DNA from 2 places in the Blautia sp. AM29-29 genome. Region 1 is predicted to be linked to the other one. Evidence: riboswitches for the same ligand, from Rfam matches in the RefSeq annotation. Region 1 holds a riboswitch; the other holds the start of a gene.
What was found. Region 1 has a riboswitch for cyclic di-GMP ahead of DW769_RS10705 (response regulator). Riboswitches for the same ligand answer to the same signal wherever they lie in the genome.
Positions count from the first base shown of each region.

Region 1 (4,752 bases):
TTTGTGCCTGATCGGGCTTCTGATCAGTCATCCGCTGCCGGGGTGGCTCGGCGGTGCGCAGGAGATCCGGCGGAATGCCACGCTCTATTTTATGATGTTTGCCATCATGCTTCCGTTTTCCCAGCTCAACTCGCTGATGTCGTCCTTCCTGCAGTGCAGCGGTGATATGGTGATGCCCAGTATTTTAAATGCCGTCATGTGCGTGCTCGATATCATTTTCAATGCTCTTTTGATTCCGGTTTTCGGTGTCATGGGTGCCGGTATGGGAACGATGCTGGCCTGCGCCGTCATCAGCCTCACGGGTGCCTGGTTCTGTTGTGTCCGCAATCCGCGGCTGCGTCTCCGCCGGAAGGAAAAAACGGTTTTTGATACGAAAATTCTGAAAACTGCATTCAAAATTGGTGTGCCGGTTGCCGTACAGGAAATCGCGATGAACAGCGCCATGGTTGCTGCCACCATGCTGATTGCCCCGCTCGGCTCCATTGCGATTGCGGCCAATTCGTTCGCCGTCACCGCCGAAGGCCTCTGCTACATGCCAGGCTACGGCATCGGTTCCGCCGCGACAACGCTCGTCGGCAGAAGCTACGGCGCCGGAAATTACAAGCTGGCGAAACGCTACGGAAATATCTGCATTGCCATGGGCGCAGTCCTGATGGCCATCACTGGAGGTCTGATGATGATCTTCTGTCCGTTCGTCTTTAGCATTCTGACTCCTGACCCGCAGGTGCGCTCGTTTGCCGCCGAGGTACTCCGCATCGAACTGCTCGCCGAGCCGTTTTTCGGCGCTTCCATCGTTGCCGCCGGAGCCCTCCGCGGAACAGGCGATACGTTTGTGCCAAGCCTTCTGAACCTTGGCAGCATCTGGGTCATCCGCCTCGGTCTCGCGGTGCTTCTCATCACCCCGCTCGGCCTGCGCGGCATGTGGATCGCCATGGCTATCGAGCTCTGCATCCGCGGATTGCTGCTGCTCTACCGCCAGCATACATCGAAATATTATAAACTGCCCGCAGCCTGACTTGGCGGCAGCGTATAGAAAAAGCGCTTATTTGAGATTTCATTCCCGCCTCAAATAAGCGCTTTCTATTTTACCTTATCCCTTGTTTCAATTCACAGTCGGTATTTTCACGGAGTCTGACATGTCGAAAATAGTTCGACTGTGACTTGCCTCATGTCTGTGGAGGATACCGATTTCTCTCCGCCCGCCACTGCCGTTATGTTTCTTTTAACAATTCATCCCACCACTTTAGAAGCGGGGGACTTCTTGTCTACTGGCATTAAAACTGAATCACTTCCGGCTCGTCCGTAAAGGAGCTGATCATTGCCGTTGCGTTCTGGAAATTTTAAACGTCTCAACCTCCACAACCCGCTCTTTCCCTCTCGTTCCCCAGATCATCAGATGGACCTTATATTCCACCGAATCCCGTGCATAAAAGAATGGCTCCTCGCGCAGCAATGATGCGCGTTTTCCTTCGGCTTCCAGTATCTTTTTCCGTTTCATTGCCTGCTCCTGGATTTTTCGGATCTGGGTTCCTTCTTCGCCGGTGAAGCGTCGTTTCGGATAATTCTGTGCTTCGCGGGCCAGTTTTTTTTCCAGTAAATCCACGACTTTCGCGTGGCGGCTCGTATGCAGCAGTTTTGCGATCTGTTTTGCGAGGAGTTTTCCCTGCCATTTTTCATAAAGTGCAAGATACCACAGCAGCACTTTATCGCCTGCCTCCGATGCCAGTTTTTTCATCTCCGTAATTGCCTCTTCCGTCGCTTCCCACCACGGGCATGACGGTACGAGATACTGATCCGGCACGGCCGGGTAGCAGCAGAAATTGAGCGGCGGGAAATTGGCCAGCGATGCCAGACGCATTTCTTCCTCGGTGCAGAACGCCTCGCCGAGGTATTCCAGCTTGTCCCGCAGGATCGCAATACGGAACTCAATCTGCCGCAGATACTCGTATCCGTCCACCCAGAAATGACCCGTTTTTCCGTAATCAAACAGATGCACTTCCAGTGAAAGGCGGCTGAAAAACAGCGTGCACACCGTCTCTTTCTGCCGCACGATCAGAACGTACTGCTCCCCGTCTTTTTCCAGTGCGGCATCTATTTCTCCCTCGTATTCCTTCTGATACGTTCCCGTCAGCTCCGCGTCATGAAAAACGAGAAAGCTCTCTGCCGCATCGTTCATCAGATAGACAAGCCAGATCTCCTTTTCTCCTCCCCCGTACCGCTCACCCGGAAGCAGCAGCTCGAACTGCCCCTGCGAAAGAAGCACATCCAGCCTTTCCAGTTCCTCGGTCCATGTGATATTTTCTGCAATTTCCATTCCGTGATTCTCCCCTGTTTTCTTTTACTTCCTATGATACACCATAAAAAGGCTCCACTGCAATCCAAAGCAGTAGAGCCCCTTCTCCAAATTTTTCTGTTATTAATCCGTCCCGTTATCCGGCACATGCCGTCCGCACTTTCTCGTCCAGCGTCGTCTGAATCTCTTTTAAATTCACCGGTTTCGGAATATGCCCGCGTCCGCGCACCGCTTGCGGTCCGTTGCAAAAGTATTTGCTGTCATCGCAAAAATCGGAACATCATTGTCCTCACGCACACTGTTTCGAATTTTTTTCGTCGCCTCGATGCCATCCATCACCGGCATCTGCATATCCATGAAGATCGCAAAATAGCTTCCCGGATCCGACGCTTCAAACTGATCCACGGCCTTGGAACCATTCTCCGCCCAGTCCACGACAAGGCCGAGGCTTCCGAGCAGCTCCGTCGCAACCTCTGCATTCAGTGCATTATCCTCCGCAAGCAGAACAGCAGCACACCTGCAATCAGTGCCACCAGATACAGCGGGTGGTCAAACAGATACGCCACGATGGTCGGTGTCTCCACGTTCATGCTCGTAAATGCGGTGATCGCCGGATGGCGGGAAAATGCAAACTCCTCCTCTCGTATTTTCTTTTCGCAGGCAATAAAAAAGCACCATAGATTCTCCTACCGTGCATTTCAGTCATTTCTCCCTATTTATTTTATAAGAAATGTTCCATATTTACGCAGCTGGCTGCCATTTTACAGGCCTTGTAGCTTTGCGTCACAGCCTTTCGACTGCTTTGCCGAGATTCTTTTTTTATTTTAATTCATTGCTGTAAGACTCTCTTCTCCTTTCCCATCGGAATATGATATAATGACCTCTGGATTTTGGCAGATTACTGTTTTTAACATTGGAGGTGTACGATGAAATACAGACTCATGACAGAAAACGATTTAGAATATGTTGTCGAAAAAAATAATGAATACTACAACAATGTCGAAGGCTGCTGGACCTATGAAAAAGCCTATAAGAGAATTTATCAGGTACTCACAATGGAAAATTCCTGAAGTAAACTGCAGAATCGCAAGTATGTGTTTCGTCTTGAAAAAGCAGCAAAAATATAGTATAATATTTTTGTTGCTGACCTGGCTGAAACATTTATAATTTTTGTTTCTGTAGCTCAGTAGGATAGAGTGTCCGCCTCCTAAGAGAAAGCCGAGGCATTCCCCAAAGGGAAAAAATGAAAAACAACTTTCAGTTCGAATCTATTCTGAAAAATGCTAATGGTGACAACAAAGCATTCCCCAAATGGGGAAATGTTCTAATGTTACCGAATCAAAAAAATCTGTAGATTGACAACTCGAAAAAGAGTTGATAATCTTATATATGGCCGAAGGGAAAAATCCCAGAAACCCAGTAAAATCAAGGGGTTGCGGCATGTGTCGTCATAGCTCAGCTGGATAGAGCACTCGCCTCCTAAGCGAGGGGTCGGAGGTTCAAATCCTCTTGGCGACGGGCTTCAAAGCGTTCGAAAATGTTAGCTGGATTAGCTGACAACGAACGCTTTTGTTATTTTCAAATCACGTTCGTGACACAAAATTCCATTCAAAATGATCAATTTCCAGCTAACGCAATCCGATTTTTGTTAGCTGACAGCTAATCAAAATTACCGGTTTGCAAACATGGGTTTTAGAAAGTCCAGCTAACATTTGGGTTCCGCTCTGTTGTCACCCCTTATTCGGGGATGTAAATCAGAGAAAAGGCGGGAAAAGAAACAATCTCTCCCAAACCTGCAAACATGAATTAGCTGAAACAGTATTCAATTCTATTAGCTACAGCTAATGGTCAAACAGCAATGTCTGTTTGGAACTTTACTATCTATAAAAGTTCCAGGCAGGCATTTTTTATTTCCTGAATCCCGGAGGAAAGGAGTCAAGATGACTAAACCAAACAGACAATCAGAAGAAAACGAAGAAAGAATCATAGAAATTGAGATTGAGCGTCTTCGATCGTTCAAAGAGCATCCGTTTCAGGTGAAAGATGATAAGGAAATGTTTCTTCTGCAGGAAAGCATTGAGAAGTATGGAATATTAAATCCGCTGATCGTCAGACCGGTACCGGATGGATACTATGAGATCATATCCGGTCACAGAAGAAAACATGCTGCGGAGAAACTGGGATACCGTAAAGTACCGGTAATCATCCGGGTATTAAGTGAAGATGATTCCATCTTGAGCATGGTAGATTCCAATCTTCACAGAGAAAGGATCAGCTACAGTGAAAAAGCTTTTGCTTACAAACTGAAGAATGACGTATTAAAAAGAAAAAGTGGTCGAAAAAAAAGCCAAGTTGACCACAAAACACCAAGAAAGCGGGCAATAGAAATCATCAGTGAAGATTGTGGTGATAGCCCAAAACAAGTGCAGCGTTATATCTCACTGACAAAACTGATACCG
Region 1 is NZ_QUJD01000013.1:72,652-77,403, forward strand. Features, by position in the region: gene DW769_RS10695 (MATE family efflux transporter) at 1-1,015, shown strand, start outside; gene DW769_RS10700 (DUF3878 family protein) at 1,316-2,314, opposite strand; gene DW769_RS10705 (response regulator) at 2,489-2,797, opposite strand; cyclic di-GMP riboswitch class I at 3,035-3,110, opposite strand; gene DW769_RS16435 (hypothetical protein) at 3,220-3,363, shown strand; tRNA gene DW769_RS10710 (tRNA-Arg) at 3,738-3,811, shown strand; gene DW769_RS10720 (ParB/RepB/Spo0J family partition protein) at 4,138-4,752, shown strand, end outside.

Region 2 (4,752 bases), on a different contig from region 1:
AACCGGAATATATAATCCGGGAGGAAAACTTCCGGTTACCGTTGCTTATGGAGTGGGACAGCTTCCGGTTTATTACAATCATCCATATGGTTCCTCCTGGGATCAGAGCGGCAGTATCGGTTTTGCCAATTATGTGAATATGCCGCACAGACCGAGATATTATTTTGGATACGGACTGTCGTATACAACATTTACATATTCGGATTTACATATCTCGATGGGAAATGAAAAGGCAGCAGATACGGTTCAGATCTCCTGCGCTGTTGAGAACACGGGAAGCTGTGAAGGAGATGAGGTTGTCCAGCTTTATTTACGAGATGAATATGCCAGCCTGACAAGACCAGTAAAAGAACTGGCAGGTTTTAAGCGCATTCACCTGCGAAAGGGCGAAAAGAAAACGGTATGCTTTGAGGTGAAAACGGATCAAATGGCTTTTCTGGACATTGATATGCACTGGAAAGTGGAAAAAGGACGATATGCAGTAGAGGTCGGAAGTTCTTCAGAAGATATTCGTTTAAGAGGAAGCTACTGTGTGAAAGAAAATAAATGGGTTGCGGGAAGAAATAGAGCGTTTTGGGCAAGTGCCGCAGCGAAATAAAAAGAACAGAACCGGATGCCATTTTATACAAAGCGGCATTCGGTTCTGTTCTTGCGGTATTCCCGTGGGGAGCAGTTCATTTTTTCACGGAAACATTTTCCGAAATAGGACTGCTGGCTGAAGCCGGTCTGCAGGACGATCTGTCTGATGGGAAGTGTGGTTTCTGTTATCTCCGTGATTTGTTTTCTATGTTTTGGCAATATCTTAATAATTTCTGCAGATATTTTCATATTATTTTTTCGATATAATAAGTATACTTGCTGTAAAAAGGATTGTAAAGGTAGTCTAAATGGACAATAATAGTTTATCACATACAACGTGGAATTGTAAGTACCATATGAACCAGAGCAGGAAAACCTGCCGTCGCTGATCACACTTGAAAAAATATGTGTAGCTTTGGGCGTGACATTATCGCAGTTTTTTCGAGAAGATAATTCAGAGAATCTGACAGAAAAACAGAAAGAAGTTCTAGGGATATGGAATGATCTGAGTACAAATGAGCAGGAAACAGTAATGTCAATGCTGCGTGGACTTCGGAAGTAAGAGAACAGTTCGAGTATATGTATCGGCTGTTCTTTTTTTGTTTTTGAACGTTAAAATGTTAATTTTTTTCTTGTGTATAGTAGAACACTAAAGTATAATAAAATCAGTTTTTTACATAAGATTAAAGCTATAATAAGGAAATTGGCAAACCAGATGAAAGTCTGGGACGCAAAGCTACAGGGCCTTTAAAATGGCAGCCAGTTGCATAAAATGAGGTGCACTGTCTGTCTGACGGTGCTTTTTTACGGTGTTATTTCATAGACGTAACAATAATGATTTTATCAGGAAAGAATGAGGAAAATAAAAGTATGAAAAAGGCAAAACGTTGTCTGATAGCAGTGGTGTCAGGTGTACTTGTAGCATCTGCTGTCTTGTCTGGATGTGGACAGTCAAAGAAAGAAGTATCTATAAATGATGATCATCTTACCGTTTATCTGTGGGAAAATCGTTTGATGAAAAATATTGCACCCTATATCCATGAACAGTTTCCAGATCAGGATATTGAATTTATTATAGGTAACAATGATACCGATTTATACAGTTATTTTAAAGAACATGATGAATTACCGGATATTATAACAGTACGTCGATTTTCTGGAACAGATGCACAGGACTTACAGCCTTATCTTATGGATTTTGCTTCTTATGATGTTGTTTCCAAGTATTATTCTTATGCGGTGCAATATTATAAGAATGCGGAGGATGAAATCCAGTGGCTGCCAATCTGTGGTATTCCGCAGACGATCATTGCCAACAAAACACTGTTTGATCAGTATGGCGTAAAGATTCCAGAAAATTATGAGGAATATGTACAGGCATGTCAGCAGTTTTATGATAATGGCATAAAACCGTATTCCATGGATCTTGGTGAAGACTGGTCTAATAATGAAATCATCCAGGCTGCAGCAATCGGTGAGTTTACAAGCCTGGATGGTATTGAATGGCGAAACGGTGCAGAGACTGCAGCGGATGAAGTAAAGTTTGATGATGTATTATGGAAACGTATTTTTTCAGAAACCAGTCAGTTTCTTAAGGACTCGCATTTTGGTAAAGAAGATATCAATATTGATATCAATACAGGAACCCAGATGTTTGTCGAAGGAAAATCAGCAATGTTTCATGGACATCCGACGGTTATGCAGCAGCTGCAGAAACAGATGGATGCGGAGCTGATCCGTATTCCTTACTTTTCACAGACATCGGATGAATCCTATGTGTACATGACTCCGTCCTTAAACATTGCATTTAACAAAAACCTGGAAAAAGATCGGGAGAAACTGGATACTGCGCTGGATGTGCTGGATTGTATGATTTCAGAAGAGGGGCAAAAGCTGATTGCGGATGGAAGCGGTGTTATTTCATTGAATACAGATGTTCCAACCATGATGCAGGATGTGCCTGGACTGGAAGAGGAAATTAATCATAATGCTGTTTATATCCGATATTCCGCTCAAAAATCATTTGATGCAAGTCTTGAGGCTGTTCACGGATTACTGTCAGGGGAAATGGATGAAATACAGGCTTATGATACTTTTCGCAGTGTAATGAATCGTAAAGATCCAGAAGAAAAAGCAACGGTGAATTTTGAAAATGAATATTCCATTTCACTGAACGATAGAAATGGCCGTGATGCAGCATCTTCCATTTTAACTACGATCAGAGAAGAAAATGATGCACAGCTGGCTCTGGCACCATATTATTTCACTTCTTCTATGTACAAAGGAGAATGCACCAGCAGCCGGGTTGGCATGATGACAGCGAAGAGTTCAGATACACCATTATATGTTGCAAAAATCAATGGTAAACAGGTTTATGAACTCGTGGAAAATTATCTTGCTGATGCTGATGAGAATTTTTACGTAACCAATAAATACGAATTACCAATTGCATCCGGTATGAAAATGATCGTCAATCAAGAGGAAAGTGGATTTTCGTTAAAGGACTTAACAGTTAATGATAAGAAAATAGACAAAAAAAAGGAATACTCGATTCTTCTTACAGACACCACAATGTCTGTTTTGAAAAAAATAAATCTGAAATGTGAGATTGAGCAGCTTAAAGATACAACATTATCAAGTGCATGGACCGAAGCAATGTCAAATGGACAGCAGCCGTCAGCACCGGAAGATTATATAGAGGTTGAACAGTAAAAGTGGAGATAGAACAAAAGGTAAACAAAAGAAAAAAAATAACAAGGCTGTTGCTTATACTACTTATGATTCTTTTAAGCTTAGTTTGTATCAAGTATCTTATAAGTAAGTCTAATAAGTATATCAGCGAAAATGGAAAAAGCAGTATGGGAGCTGTTGTTGAACAGATACAGCAGACCTATGATCTTCAGGTGAGTGGATACTACAGCCAGCTGCAGTTGGTTGAGGAATTCTTACTTCATGAGAGGGAACTGTCTCTTGAAACGGATACGAACAAAAATTTCTTTGAAGCATGGGAAAAAGAATCGGAAAGTACTCTTATATTCCTTCAGGAAAATGGTCAGGCAATATCAGCAGGTGGAACAAAAATGCGGATTGATATGCCAAGTAAACTTCTGCTGGACTTAAAGAACGGATACAATATTGGAAAACTGGTGCGTCTTGATTATGATCAGAAGAAAAAAGACGGTTATCTGGTTGCGATTCCATGTCAGGAATACACGATCAATGGAGAAACTTATACGGCAATTGGAACTGTGTATGATCATTCGAAACTGGATTCCATGTTAAAATTGAAAGGTTATCATGGAAAAGCATATTTGTTCATGCTGGATCATGACGGAAATATTACGTATACGAACCAGAGTGGAGATAAATACCTGCGTAATTATTCTTTGTTAAAACATTTAAAAGGGGAACAGGCTATTACAGAAGAAGAGGCTGATTTGTTCAAAAAGAAGTTTGATAACAGAGAATCCGGAGTTGCACTTTTGGGAAAACAGAACCCTTATTATCTGGGGTATTGTCCGATAGAAAGCAACAACACCATTTTGGTGTGCATTGTGGCCAAGGGAGTTGTGGACAATGTGCTGATGGATTACCAGAAAACGGTGTTGTTTACAACAATACTCATGGCAGGTTTTATACTTTTACTTTTTGCCGGATTATTCTACAGTATTTCCAGACTTAGTCTTGCAGATCAAAAAGCAGAATATGAAAAAAGAAATAATGAACTTCATTTACAAACAATGAAGGAAATGGAAGTAGTCAATCAAAAACTGAAAAAGGCAAAGAACGTTGCAACAGAGGCTTTACAGACAGCTGAAAATGCAAATAAGGCGAAAACGGATTTCCTGTCTAATATGTCACATGATATTCGCACACCTATGAATGCAATCATTGGTATCACATCTTTGATCAGACATGATGCAGGTAATAAAGCAAAAGTTATAGAGTATGCAGATAAAATAGATATTTCATCACAGCATCTGTTGGGAATTATCAATGACGTTCTGGATATGAGCAAGATTGAGGCAGGAAAAACAGTCTTCAAATATTCTGACTTTTCTATTCTGGATCTTGTACAGGAACTTAACACTATATTTCATACTCAAATATATGAAAAGCAGCAGACCCTTACAATCATAAAAGAAAATATTCAGCATGAGTGGGTGAATGGGG
Region 2 is NZ_QUJD01000020.1:46,990-51,741, forward strand. Features, by position in the region: gene DW769_RS13690 (glycoside hydrolase family 3 N-terminal domain-containing protein) at 1-598, shown strand, start outside; gene DW769_RS17450 (helix-turn-helix domain-containing protein) at 622-828, opposite strand; cyclic di-GMP riboswitch class I at 1,275-1,350, shown strand; gene DW769_RS13705 (ABC transporter substrate-binding protein) at 1,450-3,291, shown strand; gene DW769_RS13710 (ATP-binding protein) at 3,357-4,752, shown strand, end outside.
Region 2: another riboswitch for cyclic di-GMP. It lies ahead of DW769_RS13705 (ABC transporter substrate-binding protein); the one in region 1 lies ahead of DW769_RS10705 (response regulator).